2 regions of the Pseudarthrobacter oxydans genome follow, and region 2 is predicted to be linked to the other one. Evidence: predicted binding sites of a transcription regulator. Region 2 holds the regulator's gene; the other holds the start of a gene.
The links. Region 2 encodes LexA, which represses DNA repair genes until DNA is damaged. Its sites were predicted from a motif close to TCGAACANNTGTTCGA; they were not measured.

Region 1 (7,731 bases), 760 kb from region 2:
GACGAAGTCCCCCCGGTTCCGTTTCCCGCGATCCGCGCCCTTGCGGAGAAGGAACTGGGCGCCCGGCTTGAGCAGGTGTTCGCCTTCGTCGAGGAGGTGCCGGTCGCGGCCGCCTCGCTGGGCCAGGCGCACCGTGCCCGCCTCCTGCCCGCCGACGCCGCCGACACCGGGCTCAGCAACGTGGTCCTGAAGGTGCAGCGTCCGGGCATTGACGGGATTGTCGACGTCGACCTTGCGGCCCTGCGCAAGGTGGGAGGGTGGCTCAGCCGCATCCGCCTGGTTTCCAGCCGTGCGGACGTCCCGGCGCTGGTCGAGGAGTTCGCGCAGACGAGTTTCGAGGAGATCGACTACCTGCACGAGGCGGCAAATGCCGAGCGCTTCGAGGCCGCGTTTGCAGCTGATGACAGGGTCGGCGTGCCGCGCGTCGCGTGGGAGCGGACCACCCGGCGCGTCCTTACCCTTGAAGATGTCACAGCCATCAAGATCACGGAGGCCGGAGCCCTTCGCGCCGCCGGTATCGATCCGGCCGAAGTGGCCCCGGTGTTCGCGTCCGTTATGTTCGACCAGTTGTTCACCACCGGCTTCTTCCACGCGGATCCGCACCCGGGCAACATCTTCGTCACTCCTGTTTCCGCCGGCTCGGGGGGACATCCGTGGAAACTGACGTTCATCGACTTCGGCATGATGGGTGAGGTCACCGACTCCACGCGCAGCGGGCTGAGGAAGCTGCTGATTGCGGCCGCCGCGCGTGACGGCAAGGGCCTGGTGGCGGCGATCAACGACGTCGGCGTGCTGGCGCCGTCGGCGGACGTCATGGAGCTGGAAAGGGCCATGACGCACCTCTTCGCCCGCTTCGGCGGGATGGGGTTTGCCGAGCTTCGTGAAGTGGATCCCAAGGAGTTCCGCGATTTCGGCGTGGAATTCGGTGACGTTATCCGCTCTTTGCCGTTCCAGTTCCCGGAGAACTTCCTGCTGATCATCCGGGCGATGTCACTGACGTCCGGTGTCTGCAGCTCGCTTGATGAACGCTTCAACCTGTGGGACTCGGTGGAACCGTATGCGGCCCGGCTGCTGCGGGACGAGCGCGGCAACCTCGTGCAGGACGTGGTTCAGCAGGCCCTCGACGCCGCGGCGATCGCCCTGCGCCTGCCCAAACGCCTGGAGGCACTGGCCGGCCGCCTCGAGGAGGGGTCGCTTGCGGTGGCTAATCCCCGCATTGAGCGGCAGCTCGCCCGGCTGGACCGCAGGGCCCGGCGGTCGGCGTCGGCCCTTGTTTTTGCGGCCCTGCTCATTGCCGGCGCCGTGGTGCGGGCAGACGACCTTGTCCTGGGCAGCGTCCTCATGGCCGGGTCCGTGGTCCCGCTGCTGCACGGGCTGTGGGCGGGCCGCCGCGGCCCGTGACCGCGTCAGCGTCAGGCGCGTCCCTGGAATACAAGCCAGCCGGCAACCGTGGACAGCCCGGTGAGTACGGCGCCCCACAGCATGTCCACCACGAGCAGCTGCAGCGGCCACACCTTCAGGGTGGCGGCATTGGTGAGGTCGTAGGTGGCGTAGGCGAAGGCGCCCAATGCCGCGCCGTAACCCAGGGCAGTGAGCCAGTTGCCGCCGTCGAGGGCAGGCCGGAGGGCGAAAAACACAATCCCGGCGATGTAAATGACATAGAAGGCGACGGCGTAACCTAGGTGTGGTTTATCCGCCAGCAGCTCGCCGATGTGGCTGCGGTAAAAGGGATTCATCAGCTTGAGCCAGACGGCGTCAATCGCCGCGAAGGCGGCGGCGACCACCAGGAACTGCAATATGACCATAGGGGAGCATAGCAACATGTACGACGACGGCCCGGGGCCCCGCACGCTAACCGTTGTGCGGCAGGAAAAGTCGCTGGGCGCGGGCCGTGACCTGGAGCTCGGCCTGGAACTCCTGGCACGGGTGAAGAAGGGGGACATTGGCCCCACACTCCGGCTTTACCGGCCTGCGCCCACCGTGGCCTTCGGCCAGCGTGACACCCGGTTGCCGGGCTTTGAGGCGGCTGCCCGGGCGTGCAGGGCCAACGGCTTCGAGCCCCTGGTCCGCCGGGCAGGGGGGCGGGCGGCCGCCTACCATGAGGGGACCCTGGTGGTGGACCACCTTCAACCGGACGCCGACGCCATCGCAGGCTCCAAAACCAGGTTCGGTTACTTTGGGGAGCTGTTTGCCGAGGTACTGCGCAGCGTCGGCGTTCAGGCGGCCGTGGGCGAGATTCCGGGCGAATACTGCCCCGGCGAGTTCAGCGTGCACGGAACCGACCCGGCTGACGGCGGCCACCAGGTGAAGCTGGTGGGCACGGCGCAACGCGTAGTGGCCGGCGGCTGGCTCTTCAGTTCCGTCATTGTGGTGGAAAACTCTGCGCCCATCCGCAAAGTGCTGACCGACAGCTATGCCGCCCTGGGGCTGGACTGGAACCCCGCCACGGCAGGTGCGGTCGAAGACCTGGTCCCTGGCGTGGACGTTGCCGCGGTGGAAAATGCCTTGCTTGCCGCCTACGCGGGCCATGCCGTCCTGAAGGCCGCTTCCTTCAGCAGCCTGGGGGCATGACCCGCGCGATGGCGTCAACGCCTAGGCTGCGAGGCGGGTCTTGACCTCGGCTGCGGACGGATTCGTGGCCGCGGTGCCGTCCGGGAAGAGGACGGTGGGTACCGTGCGGTTGCCCCCGTTAAGCTGCTCCACGAGTTCGGCAGTGCCTTCGACTTCCTCGATGTTGATCTCGGTGTAGCCGATGCCCTGGGCATCCAGCTGCTTCTTCAGCCGGTTGCAGTAGCCGCACCAGGTAGTGGAAAACATGGTGATGGTGCCGGAGTCGGGAGTGAAGTCCACGGAGCTCTCCTCTGTGTCGTTGACGGTTTCGTTCCTGACAACGGTAACGCGGCGGTGCCTATTCCCGGCCAACAGAGGCCGCAGGCCGTTCATATGTCCTTCGGATGACACCATCTGGCGCCGGTGGCATGCTGGAGCCATGTGTGGACGCTATGTCATGGCCCGTGCCGTGGGGGACCTCCTGGCCGAGTTCGACGCCGAGCTGGAGGACGAGGTGAACATTCCTCCGTCGTGGAATGTCGCCCCGACGGACGACGTTCCCATCGTCCTTGAACGCCTGGTGGATGACGGGCCGGCTGCCAGGCAGGTGCGCCAGCTCCATGTTGCCCGGTGGGGGCTGGTCCCGTCCTGGGCCAACGACCCGGGCATCGGCTCGCGGATGATCAACGCACGCAGTGAGTCCGTGCTTGAGAAGCCGGCGTTCCGCAAGGCCGCCAGGTCGCGCCGCTGTGCGGTCCCGGCAGATGGATACTACGAATGGAAGCAGGGGCCGGGAAAGTCGAAGCAGCCGTACTATGTCCATCCGGACGGGGGTAAGGGCCTGGTCTTCGCAGGGCTCTATGAGTGGTGGAAGGATCCCGCGTGGCCGGCGGGGGAGCCGGGCGGCTGGATGCTCTCCACGGCCATCCTGACCACTGACACCCCGCCGCCCGGCAGCGAGTCAACGGTGTTTGGAAAACTGACGGCCTTGCATGACCGCGTGCCGCTGCCGATGGACAAAGCCACGATGCGGGCATGGCTCGACCCAACCGCGGACGAAGCCGCCGGCCTGGTGGACCTGGTGCGGGCGGGGGTCAAGGACGTGGCGGCGGACTGGCACGTGGACTCTGTGGGAAAAGAAGTCGGCAACGTCCGGAACAACGGGCCGGAACTCATCCGGCCCGTGGAGGCCCTCTTCTAGTAGTCCGTCGCGGACCCGCGGCAAGCGCTATACGGTGACCGCGCCGTCGTCGTCCACTCTCCAGGCGGGGTTGTAGGCAACCTCCCACCGGAAGCCGTCCGGATCGGCGAAGTATCCGCTGTACCCGCCCCACGGCTGGGTGATGGGCTCCGCGATGATGGCAGCCCCCGCCGCGGCCGCTTCTTCCATGACCCGGTCCACGTCCTCAGTGGACGGAAGGTTGTGGCTAAGCGTGATGCAGGGAACCGGACCGGGCGGACTGACGCCGGCGTCAGCCTGCATCTGGCGGACGTCCCACAGGGACAGCACCAAACCGTGGTTCACCTGGATGAACACAACATCACCCTCAAGTTCACGGTGGACCGGCCAGCCAAGGCCGTCCACATAGAACGCGCGGGAGGCGGAAACGCTGCGGACACCTAGTGAGATGAAGTCGACTCTGGGCTGCATGCTTCGATACTGTCAGACGATGGCGACAATTCAAGGAAATGATCGAGATGCTTTGGCCGACAAGGAACAGCTCGCTGCGGTCCGCATTGCTGTCGACGAGGTGGATGAGCAGATTGTCACCCTCATCGCCCGCCGGGAACGGCTGATCCGGATTGCCGGAACCCTCAAGGGTGATGACGCCGAGGTCCGTGCGCCCGGGCGCGTGGAACGGATCATTGAGCATGTCCGCTCGGCAGCCGAGAAAAAAGACATCGACCCGGACATTGTGGAGTCCACGTACCGGGCAATGATCTCCGGCTTCATCGAACTGGAAATGCGGGTCCACAAAGGGAACAGCTGAACTGCCCGCAAGCCCTTGTTTAGAGGTGTTCCTCCACGGGGACGCCGTGCTGGAATTCCCTGCCCTCGGCCTCGCTGAAGGCTGACATGACATGCCCCTTGCCAAGGCCGTTCAAGGCCGCCAGGGGAAAGCTGCCCGTAATGGTGCTGTCGGAGTGGGTCACACCGGACAGGTCGTAGTCTTCTTCGACTCCCTGTTCACGGTTGAATGAATAAAAGGCAATCGCCTCCCCGTTCATGAACTCAATGCATAGCCGCCGTTGTGTTGAATAGTCCGGAGTAGCCCCTACCAGACCTACCACGTAAGCACCGGACGCCGGGATGGTGCCGTCTATATTGAACGTGGCCACCACGGTGGAGTCCTGGGTTGAGATGCTTGCCTGCTTAAGAAGTGCGTCTTGGGTGCTCATGGCACCATCCTGCTCCCTGTCGATCGGTCCGTCCACCCTTGCGCGCCATTCTCCTCAGTCCTTCCTCTGAACCTTCTTTGCGCACGTTCAGGGCAGGGGTAGACTGGGCTTATTCGAACAAGTATTCGAATAAGCCAGATGAGATCCGGGAGGCGCCATGGGCATGTTCAGCCAATCCGTGGACGTCGAGTGCACCGCCGACGGCGAACCGCAGCGCCTGCTGTGGGCAGGACGTTCCTATGCTGTTTGTGCTGAACCGGTGCGCTGGTACGAACGCCGGCAATGGTGGGCGGAAGAAAGCCGCGCTCCGCTTGGCAGCGGCCGCGGACTGGTGGACCACGAAATCTGGCGGGTCCAGGTGCGGCCTGACCACCCTGTCCGTGGGGTCCAGGGGCCGGAAGAAACCCTGACGCTTGACCTCACCAGGCATATCCAAAGCGGCCGCTGGCGGCTGCTGCGCATCCATGACGCACTCCGGCCCAGGACAGCATGAGCTTCACCCATCTTCACGTCTCCACTGCCTTCAGTGCGCACTACGGCGTCTCCTGGCCAGAGGAACTGGCACAGGCCGCCGCCGCTGACGGTGCAACGGCCCTTGCATGCACTGACCGTGACGGCATGTACGGAACCATCAAACACCTCAAGGCATGCATGGGAGCGGGCATCGATCCCATTGTGGGTGTTGACCTTGCGGTATTTGACGACGACGGCGATCACCGCACCCAGCTTGCCGGCAGGGTGGTGGTGCTGGCCCGGGGCAACAACAACGGGGCGGGCTACCGCGCGCTCTGCAGGCTGATATCAGATGCCCATGCCCGCACCTCCGGGAAATCCGGGGGAACAGTTCCAGCCGCCGTGACCAGGGCCGAACTTGCCTCCCGAACCCTCGATCCCCAAACCCTGAAACCGGTGCTGACTGTCCTGGTCGGGCCTGATTCCGACGTCGGCCGCGCCATGGGCGGGCGGCGCTACCTTCGTCCGCGCACCCTCTTCAAGCAATGGTTGGACGCCATGCCCGCAGGCACTTTGGTTGCCGAGATAGTTTCCCAGCTCAGCGCACCCGGAAAGCCCTTGAGTACCGCCCATGCTGTCCGCATGCTCAAGCTGGCAGAAGAGCATCATGTTCCTGCAATCCTGACAAACGCCGTAAGGTACTGCGCTGCAGACGGAGCGCCCACCGCGGATGTGCTCGACTCAGCCCGCACCCTGAAATCCCTGCCGCAACTCGCGGAAGAGCCCCTGCTGCAGCTAACAGGCCAAGGCTGGCTTAAATCCTCCGCGGAGATGCTCCGTCTGGGCAAGGAGATCATTTCTGCGGCAGGCTATGGTGCAGCGGACCTCAAGCAGCTGATGGCGCAGACCGAGGCGCTGGCGGACCTCTGCAGGATTGATCCGGTCACGGACATGGGGTGGAAGCAGCCCGTGGTGCCGGAAGCTTCAGTCATCGGGATCAGCCAGGATCCGCACCTTGAACTGGTCCAGCGGTGCCAGGCTGGAATCACCAGGCGCTTCCCGGGAGTTACCGGCACTGCCGGACAAAGGATGCGCTCCCGGCTCGATCACGAACTGGGCATCATCCGCAACCTCGGCTTCTCCTCCTATTTCCTGACAGTTGCCGAGGTCTCCCGCATGATCCAGGAAATGGGAGTGCGGGCAGCAGCCCGTGGATCCGGCGCCTCAAGCCTGGTCAATTACCTGATCGACGTCAGCCAGGTGAACCCCCTGCAGCATGACCTGATTTTCGAACGCTTCCTGTCGCAGGACCGGGCAACCCTTCCGGATATTGACATAGACGTTGAAAGCGCGGAGCGGCACAACGTCTACCACCGGATTTTTGAGCGCTTTGGTGCTGAGCGGGTCACCCTGATGAGCATGCAGAATGGCTACCGGGCCAGGGGCGCAGTGCGGGACGCCGGCATGGCGCTGGGCATGGACGGCGACGAAGTGGGGGAGATTGCCAAGCAGTTGTGGCGCTTTTCTGCCCGCAATTTCCGTGAAGCGCTGCAGGAAAAACCTGAGCTCCGGGAGTTCGCCGGCCGGGTGGAACAGCGGGACCTGGATGGAAACCAGCAGCTTGATCTGCTGGTGGACCTGACGGAACGCCTTGACAGGCTGCCCCGGCATATTTCCATGCATCCCTGCGGCGTGATCCTTGGCGACGCAACCCTGCTGGACCGCACTCCCGTGCAGCCCAGCGGAATTGGCCTCCCCATGAGCCAGTTCGATAAGCACGACATGGATCCCATGGGAATGCTCAAGCTTGATGTCCTTGGGGTCCGGATGCAGAGCGCCATGGCTTTTGCCGTGCGGGAAGTCATCCGCATCCACCCCTCCAAGGAAGAAGTGGTGGCAGCCGGAAAGCATTCACCTGGTCCGGACGGGACCGGTCCCGACTACATTGCCGACAACGGGCGCATCGACCTCAATGCCGTCCCGCTGGACGATGAAGCCACCTTTGAACTGATCAGGAGCACCCACACCCTGGGCTGCTTCCAGATTGAATCGCCCGGGCAGCGTGAGCTCATTGGCAAGATGGCGCCCCGGGAATTCAACGACCTCATCATCGATATTTCACTGTTCCGCCCCGGCCCCATGAAATCGGACATGGTCCGGCCCTTCCTTGAGCACAGGCACGGATTCGCCCCCGAGGTGTACCCCCATCCGGACCTGAAACCGGTGCTCGCGGAGACCCACGGCGTCACCGTTTTCCACGAACAGATCCTGAAGACCTTCGACGTCATGACAGGCTGCGGACTGGCACGTGCGGACGAGTTCCGCCGT
Region 2 (7,731 bases):
CTGCCCGGCCCATCTCCTGCGCGAGCTCTTTGTCCTTGTACGACGGGACCCACCCGTGCTGCTGTGCCAGGGCCCAGACCGCGGGCCGCCGCACCACGAACGTGAACCCGGAGCCTGGATCGAGGACCAGCAGTTCTGCGCCCTCCGCGACGGCGGAGAGCGCCGCACGTGCCGCGTACACCGCAACCGGCCTGGCCCCGGGGTGCCAGGCGGCCAGTGCCGCCGTTGAGGTGAAGGCCGGCATGGCTGTCCTGCCGTCGGCAGCCTTGAGGGTAACCAGGGCCATGTCCGCCTGTTTGTCGGAGTTCAGGCCGTGCGATCCCTCCGCTTCCTCGGCGAGCCGGGCCACGATGGGGATGAACACGCGGGCGGTGGTCAGCGAAGCCACCACGTCGGCTTCATCCCCTGTTCCTTCCCGCAAGGCCGCAACTGCGGCGAGGTAGGCATCGCTGGCGGTTCCGTCGTCGTTCTCGAAGTTGTGGATTTTGGCATCGTCTCCGGCCAGGCTTCGGCCCGCCCAGGGCTGGCCTGCAGAGTCCGCAGCGCCGCCGGCGCCCGCCAGCGCGGCAGCGATGTGCCCCGGCAGCTGGCGCGGGGACGGGGAGCCCGGTTCGTTGCTGGCCATGCCGGGCTGTTTAGCGGCGGCCGGCGACGTCGAGCGCTTCGGGCAGCGTAAAGGCCCCGGCGTAAAGGGCCTTGCCCACGATGGCGCCTTCGACGCCCAAGGGAACCAACGAGCGCAGGACGCGCAGGTCGTCGAGGCTGGAGATGCCGCCTGAAGCAACCACCGGCTTGCCGGTCTTTTCCACCATCTGGCGCAGGAGTTCCACATTGGGTCCCTGCAGGGTGCCGTCCTTGGTCACGTCTGTGACCACGTAGCGGCTGCAGCCGGCTTCCTCAAGGCGGCCCAGGACGTCCCAGAGGTCCCCGCCTTCCTTTGTCCAGCCCCGGCCGGACAGCGTGGTGCCGCGAACATCCAGTCCGACGGCGATCTTGTCGCCAAAGCGTTCGATTGCCCGGCGCGTCCATTCGGGGTTTTCCAGCGCGGCGGTTCCCAGGTTCACACGGGCAACGCCAAGGTCCAGGGCCGCTTCAAGGGTTTCGTCATCACGGAGACCGCCGGAAAGTTCCACCTTGATGTCCAGCCGGCCCACCACTTCGCGGAGCAGTTCCGCGTTGGAGCCGCGCCCGAAAGCGGCGTCCAGGTCCACGAGGTGCACCCATTCGGCACCCTGCTGCTGCCAGTTCAGCGCTGCCTCCAGCGGGGTTCCGTAGCTGGTCTCACTGCCCGCTTCCCCCTGGACCAGCCGGACGGCCTGGCCGTTGACGACATCGACGGCGGGCAGCAGTTCAAGAACCGGCAGGTCGGTTGCGGTGGTCATGTCAATCCTTCGGGTCGGGGTCAGTATGGCCAGCCGCCGGTCAGTTGCCCGGCAGCGTCAGCAGGTAGGCAGCGAGCAGCGACATGCCCGCCAAAACATAAAACGAAATCTGGGTCCAGAGCGGCTTGTGCTGCTGCCTGAAGGACAGGGCCCCGCCCACCAGCAGGCCGGCCAGCCCCATCAGGACGATGGACCACATCTAGGCGGCGCCGTCTTCCGCTGGAGCGCCGTCTTCCGTTGAAGGGACGCCGGCGGGGACCGGGCCGCCCGGGGCCGGCTTCTTGAGGTTCTGCACCCAGTTGCGCAGCAGCCGCGCGCCGGCGTCGCCGGACTTCTCCGGGTGGAACTGGGTGGCGCACAGCGGACCGTTTTCGACCGCTGCTATGAATGGTCCGCCATGCTCGGACCAGGTGACCAGGGGTGCAGCCATGCGCGGCTGCACAACATCGAAGTTCCATTCCTGCACCCCGTAGGAGTGCACAAAGTAGAACCGCTCGTTTTCGACGCCGGCGAACAGCTTGGATCCCTCAGGCACCTTCACGGTGTTCCAGCCCATGTGCGGCACCACGTCAGCCGGCAGGAGTTCAACCTTGCCGGGCCATTCGCCGATGCCCTCCGCCTCCGTGCCGTGTTCGACGCCCGCCTCAAAGAGCACCTGGAGGCCAACGCAGATCCCCAGGACCGGCCGGCCGCCTGCCACCCGCCTGCCGATGAGGCGGATCCCGTCGACGGCTTTGAGCTCACGCATCACCGTTTCGAAGGCGCCGACACCGGGAACCACCAGGCCGTCGGCGTTCAGGACGTCCTCGGGCTTGGAGCTCAGGATGACTTCCGCGCCGGCGCGTTCGAGGGCGCGCACGGCGGACCGGACGTTACCGGAACCGTAGTCCAGGACCGTGACGGTGGGCTTGCCTTCCGGCGAGGGGAGTTTCCGGGAGGCCGAGGGATCGATGATGGCGCCGTCCTTCAGGACCTGTCCGCTCACAGCGCACCCTTCGTGGAGGGGATTCCTTCAACGCGCGGATCGGGTTCAACTGCTGCGCGCAGTGCCCGGGCGAAGGCCTTGAACTGGGCTTCGACGATGTGGTGGGGGTCCCGGCCCGCGATGACGTTCATGTGCAGGCAGATGCCGGCGTGCAGGGTGATTGCCTCGAAGACGTGGCGAGTGAGCGACCCGGTGAAGTGGCCGCCGATCAGGTGGTACTCCTGGCCGGCAGGCTCGCCGCCGTGCACCAGGTAGGGACGCCCGGACACGTCGACGACGGCGTGCGCCAGCGCTTCGTCCAGGGGAACGGTGGCTTCTCCGAACCGGCGGATCCCGGCTTTGTTCCCCAGGGCGGTGCGCAGCACTTCACCGAAGGTTATGGCTACGTCCTCCACCGTGTGGTGGACATCGATGTGGATGTCACCGGTGGCTTTGACGGTCATGTCGATCAGGGAGTGCTTGCAGAGCGCCGTGAGCATGTGGTCGTAGAACGGCACCGACGTGTCGATGTCCGAGGTGCCGGTACCGTCAAGGTTGATTTCCACGAGCACAGAGGACTCACTGGTGGCACGTTCCATGCGCGCGGTGCGGGCCGCAGCAACATTCGATCCGGTGGTACTCATGCTTGGGTCCTTTTGGGCAGAAGGGGTGGTTCGAGGCGTCCAGCGCCGGTTCTTCCAGTCTAGGCGGGAAGCTTGGCCTGGCGGGCAAGGATGCTTTCAAGGGAGGTGAGGAAAGCTGTGGTTTCGGTCTCAGTTCCGGCTGTGACGCGGAGGTGGCCGGGGATTCCTACGTCGCGGACCAGGACACCGGCGTCCAGCAGTTCCTGCCACACCTGGTGGGGGTCCTCCAGGCCGCCGAAAAACACGTAGTTGGAGTCTGACGCGGCAGGCTTGAGTCCCATCCTGAGCAGCTCGGACACAATGCGGTCGCGCTGTTTCTTGATGTCCTCCACATCCGCCATCAGCGCCTCCCGGTGCCGGAGGGCGGCGAGGGCGGTGGCCTGCGTGATGGCGGAGAGGTGGTACGGGAGACGGACGAGCCGCAGCGCGTCGGCCACTTCGGGGGCCGCCGCCATGTAGCCGAGGCGGGCGCCGGCCAAGGCGAACGCCTTGCTCATGGTCCTTGAGACGATCAGCCGTTCCCGCCCTGGCAGCAGGGTCAGCGCACTGGGCGTTCCGTCATGCGCGAACTCGTGGTACGCCTCATCGACGATGACGATGGACTGGCTTTCTTCGCCGGCCTCGTAGACGGCTTCCACCACGTCCAGCCCGAGGCCGGTTCCCGTGGGGTTGTTGGGTGAGCACAGGAAGACGATGTTGGGCTGCAGCTCCTTGACCTGCCGCGCGGCAGATTCGGCGCTGAGACCGTAATCGCCGGCACGCTCGCCCACAATGTATTCCGTGTCCGTTCCGCTGGCCAGCAGGGGATACATGGAGTACGTGGGAGGGAATCCGAGCGCTGTACGTCCTGGGCCGCCAAAGGCCTGGAGTATCTGCTGAAGGACTTCGTTGGAGCCGTTGGCCGCCCAAAGGTTGGATTCATCCAGCCCGTGCCCCAGGTACTCCGCCAACGCCTTCCGCAGGTCGGTGAATTCCCGGTCCGGGTATCTGTTGAGTCCTGCTGCCGCTTCTGACACCGCTGCGCTAATGGCCGCCCTGACGTCAGCCGGAACCCCATGGGTGTTTTCATTCACGTTCAGGAGGATTGGAACGTCCAACTGGGGCGCGCCATAGGGCGTAAGCCCGCGGAGGTTGCTGCGGAGGGGAAGCCGGTTCAGGCGCTCTAGCTGGTCATTCACCTGAACAGTTTAGTGCCCGGGCCGGACACCGGAAAATGTGACGGTTTCCTGTTCGCTCCCGGCGTGCCGCGCCCTGCCGCCCGTGGAGAGGCAAAATGCCGGGTCCTAACTTGCGGGCACGAACAATTGCTGGCCGGGGAAGACCGCGCCGGCCGGGAGGTTATTGAGCTGCACGATGTCCGCCACGACGTCCCGCGGATCACGCTCCGGTGCGACACCGGCCGCAATGCCCCACAGTGACTCGCCAGGCTGGACCGTGACTGTGACAGTGGGCGTCGTTGCAAGATCCGTCGCAGACTCCGACGCCTTGGCCGGGGCATTGAAAAAGCCTGCCAGCGAAAGAAGCAGGGCAGCGAGCAGGACCAGCGGAATGCCGATCAGCACGATGCGACCACGACGGGTCAGGCGAAGGGGCGGAAGAGGCGCAGGCCGTCCGGCCTGCCGATTGTCCGCCTGGGACAGGATTTGCTGCACCGAAAGCAGCTGGTGGCGTGAACCCCGCGAAACAGATGTAGCTGACATGATCTGAGCCCTCCTGGACCGTACTGTGCTGCCCGGACGTCCTTCCCTCCGCCCCCGGCCGGACCTTTTCCGGCGTAGTCTTCGAATGACCAGGGCAATGAGTAGAACATATATTCGAACTTTGCTTTCTCTGTTTTAGCACCTATCAACGAACATTGTCGAGACTCGCTAGAACAAATGTTTGAAAAAGCAATGCGGCTGGCCTAGCTTTGAACCAAAGAACAACCACCTGGACAGTCGATCAGCAGGGTCTGACATTTAGGGGCGGGAACTTCCAGGGCATGGCCATGGAGAGGGCCGGCGGAACCGAAAGGCATTGGCGAATATGGCAGCAGCAGCCGCCGGGGGCAGGGCAACCGCGCAACCGAAGAGGACCGCCAAGGGCCTGACTCCACGGCAAAAGAAGATCCTCGAAACCATCCAGCGCTCGGTCAACGAAAACGGGTACCCGCCGTCCATGCGGGAGATCGGCGACACCGTGGGACTGGCGAGCCTTTCGAGCGTGACGCACCAGCTTTCCCAGCTGGAGAAGCTTGGCTACCTCCGCCGCGACCCCAAGCGGCCGCGGGCCATGGAAGTCCTGATGCCGCTGACCCTGGACGGCGGAGCCGCAAAGCCGGCAAGCCAGGCGTCCGCCGTCCGTTCACCCGGTGCAGCGACTGTGACCGAACTGCCCACCGCCCTGGACACGGCGATGGTTCCCCTGGTGGGCCGGATCGCCGCAGGCGGCCCCATCCTTGCCGACCAGCTGGTGGAGGACGTGATGCCGCTCCCCAGGCAACTGGTGGGCCAGGGGGAACTGTTCATGCTTCGGGTAGCCGGGGATTCGATGGTGGATGCAGCCATCTGCGATGGCGACTGGGTTGTGGTCCGCCGCCAGCAGGATGCGGCCAACGGGGATATCGTGGCCGCGCTCCTGGATGATGAAGCCACCGTCAAGACATTCCGCCAGCGTGACGGCCACACGTGGCTGCTCCCGCAGAACACCCAGTACGAGCCCATCCTCGGAGACCACGCCACCATCATGGGCAAGGTTGTGTCGGTACTCCGCTCGCTGTAGCAGGGAAACTCCGTCCGCTGCAGCGAGACGGCCTCAGGCGTTTTCCCGGGCCAGCCGCTCCAGGGCGGCAATCGCCGTCTTCCGGTCTGTTGTGGACCAGAAGGGCGGCAGCGCCCCGCGCAGGAACCCTGCATAGCGTTCAGTGGCAAGCCGGGAGTCAAGCACGGCCACCACTCCCCTGTCGCCCGTGGAACGGATCAGCCGGCCTGCCCCCTGGGCGAGCCGGATCGCGGCGTGGGTGGCCGAAACCGACATAAAGCCGTTTCCACCTGCCTGGGCTACTGCCCGTGAGCGCGCCGTCATGAGGGGATCGTCCGGCCGCGGAAACGGGATGCGGTCTATCACCACAAGCCGGCACGAGCCGCCGGGGACGTCCACGCCCTGCCAAAGGGACATGGTCCCGAACAGGCAGGTATCGGGCTCGTCGGCGAACTGCTTTACCAGGCCGGTCATGGTGGAGTCACCCTGGCAGAGGACGGTCATCCCCAGCTTGGGGCGCAGTGCCTCGGCCGCTTCCTCTGCCGCACGCCGGGACGAGAACAAGCACAGCGCCCCGCCACCGGAAGCACGGATCAGGGCTTCCAGTTCGTCCAGTGCTTCCGGGGAAGCACCCCTGCCGGGCTTCGGCAGGTGCCCGGCCACGTAGAGGATGCCCTGCTTTGGGTAGTCGAAGGGTGATCCCACGTCCACGCCTGTCCAGCTCGGGGCGCCGTCACCCACCAGGCCCAGTCCGCCCGCGGCAGGTTCAAACGCGGAACCGATGGCCAGCGTCGCGGAGGTCAGCACCACCGTGTGGCCGGCGAAGAGTCCTTCGCGCAGCCTCCCGGCAACGGACAGCGGCGCGATGTTGATCAACGCAGGAGCGGTCTCGTCCGGCGGGGAGAATCCCTGTGCAGGGTCAAAGGAACTGGCACGGGAAAACCACACCACTTCGCGGTTCTCCCGGGCTGCCAGGAGCCGTTCACAAAGTTCCAGGATGAGCAGCAGCCGCGACCGCGCGAGCTGCCTGCCGCCGTCGGCCGTGGCGCTGCTGTCCCCCTTTGAATCCGAGAGGGCAGCCCGGCAGGCATCCCGCAGCTGGTCCACGCAGTCCAGCTGTTCATCATTGAGCCCGTTCGGGAGCAGCCCGTTCGGCACGCCTGCCAGGGCAAGCTCCAAGTTGGCGGCTGCGGCGTTCAACGCATCAACGGTGATGGCCGTGTGCTTCCGCGCACCGGCGGCAGCGGCGTGGACCATGGCCACCGAGAGCTGGCCGGAGACCGCCCCGGTAACCCTGTCCTGGAGTTCATGGGCCTCATCCACCACCACCACGTCATATTCGGGCAGGACGGCCAGGCCTTCGAACGCGCTGACGGCGAGCATCGCATGGTTGGTGACCACAACATCCGCTTCAGCAGCGTCCTGGCGCGCCAGTTCGCTGAAGCATTCCGCAGCCATGGGGCACTTCTGGGAGCCCAGGCACTCCATGGACGTCACCGAAACCTGCCGCCAGGCACGGTCCGTGACGCCCGGCAGCAGTTCATCCCGGTCGCCGGTGGCGGTCTTCTCCGCCCACTCCCGCAGCCGCACCACCTCCTTGCCGAGCTGGGACGAGGGGCCGCCCACGGCTGCGGCGAAATGCGGGACGCTGGTGTCCTCGCCCAGGCTGAAAAGCTGGCCTTCGGCCGGCTCCTCGCTGGGGAAGCCGCCTTCCAGCTTGTGCCGGCAAACGTAGTTGGAGCGGCCCTTGACCAGGGCCACTTTGACCGGCCTGTCCAGGGCGGGGGTGATGGCCTTGAGCAGCCGGGGCAGGTCCCTGCCCACAATCTGGGTCTGGAGGGCCAGGGTGGCCGTTGACACCAGGGCGGGCTTGTTGCTCTGCAATGCATGCGCGATGAGGGGGATGAGGTAGGCCAGGGACTTGCCGGTGCCGGTCCCCGCCTGGACCAGCAGGTGGTCCCCCGTTTCGATGGCGCGGGCCACCTGCCTGGCCATCTCATGC

Region 1: the regulator LexA is predicted to act here: its motif matches at 5,064-5,079, upstream of SMD14_RS10905 (DUF6504 family protein).

The regions. Positions count from the first base shown of each region.
Region 1 covers NZ_CP139438.1:2,415,666-2,423,396, reverse strand. Annotated here, with positions in the region: gene SMD14_RS10945 (AarF/UbiB family protein) at 1-1,401, shown strand, start outside; gene SMD14_RS10940 (DUF2177 family protein) at 1,413-1,805, opposite strand; gene SMD14_RS10935 (biotin/lipoate A/B protein ligase family protein) at 1,798-2,571, shown strand; gene SMD14_RS10930 (mycoredoxin) at 2,593-2,850, opposite strand; gene SMD14_RS10925 (SOS response-associated peptidase) at 3,008-3,751, shown strand; gene SMD14_RS10920 (VOC family protein) at 3,779-4,201, opposite strand; gene SMD14_RS10915 (chorismate mutase) at 4,221-4,541, shown strand; gene SMD14_RS10910 (hypothetical protein) at 4,561-4,950, opposite strand; gene SMD14_RS10905 (DUF6504 family protein) at 5,108-5,443, shown strand; gene SMD14_RS10900 (DNA polymerase III subunit alpha) at 5,440-7,731, shown strand, end outside.
Region 2 covers NZ_CP139438.1:1,651,301-1,659,031, reverse strand. Annotated here, with positions in the region: gene SMD14_RS07555 (SseB family protein) at 1-625, opposite strand, end outside; gene priA (bifunctional 1-(5-phosphoribosyl)-5-((5-phosphoribosylamino)methylideneamino)imidazole-4-carboxamide isomerase/phosphoribosylanthranilate isomerase PriA) at 636-1,382, opposite strand; gene SMD14_RS07545 (hypothetical protein) at 1,423-1,581, opposite strand; gene hisH (imidazole glycerol phosphate synthase subunit HisH) at 1,582-2,367, opposite strand; gene hisB (imidazoleglycerol-phosphate dehydratase HisB) at 2,364-2,990, opposite strand; gene SMD14_RS07530 (histidinol-phosphate transaminase) at 3,050-4,168, opposite strand; gene SMD14_RS07525 (LysM peptidoglycan-binding domain-containing protein) at 4,274-4,690, opposite strand; gene lexA (transcriptional repressor LexA) at 5,016-5,750, shown strand; gene SMD14_RS07515 (ATP-dependent DNA helicase) at 5,784-7,731, opposite strand, start outside.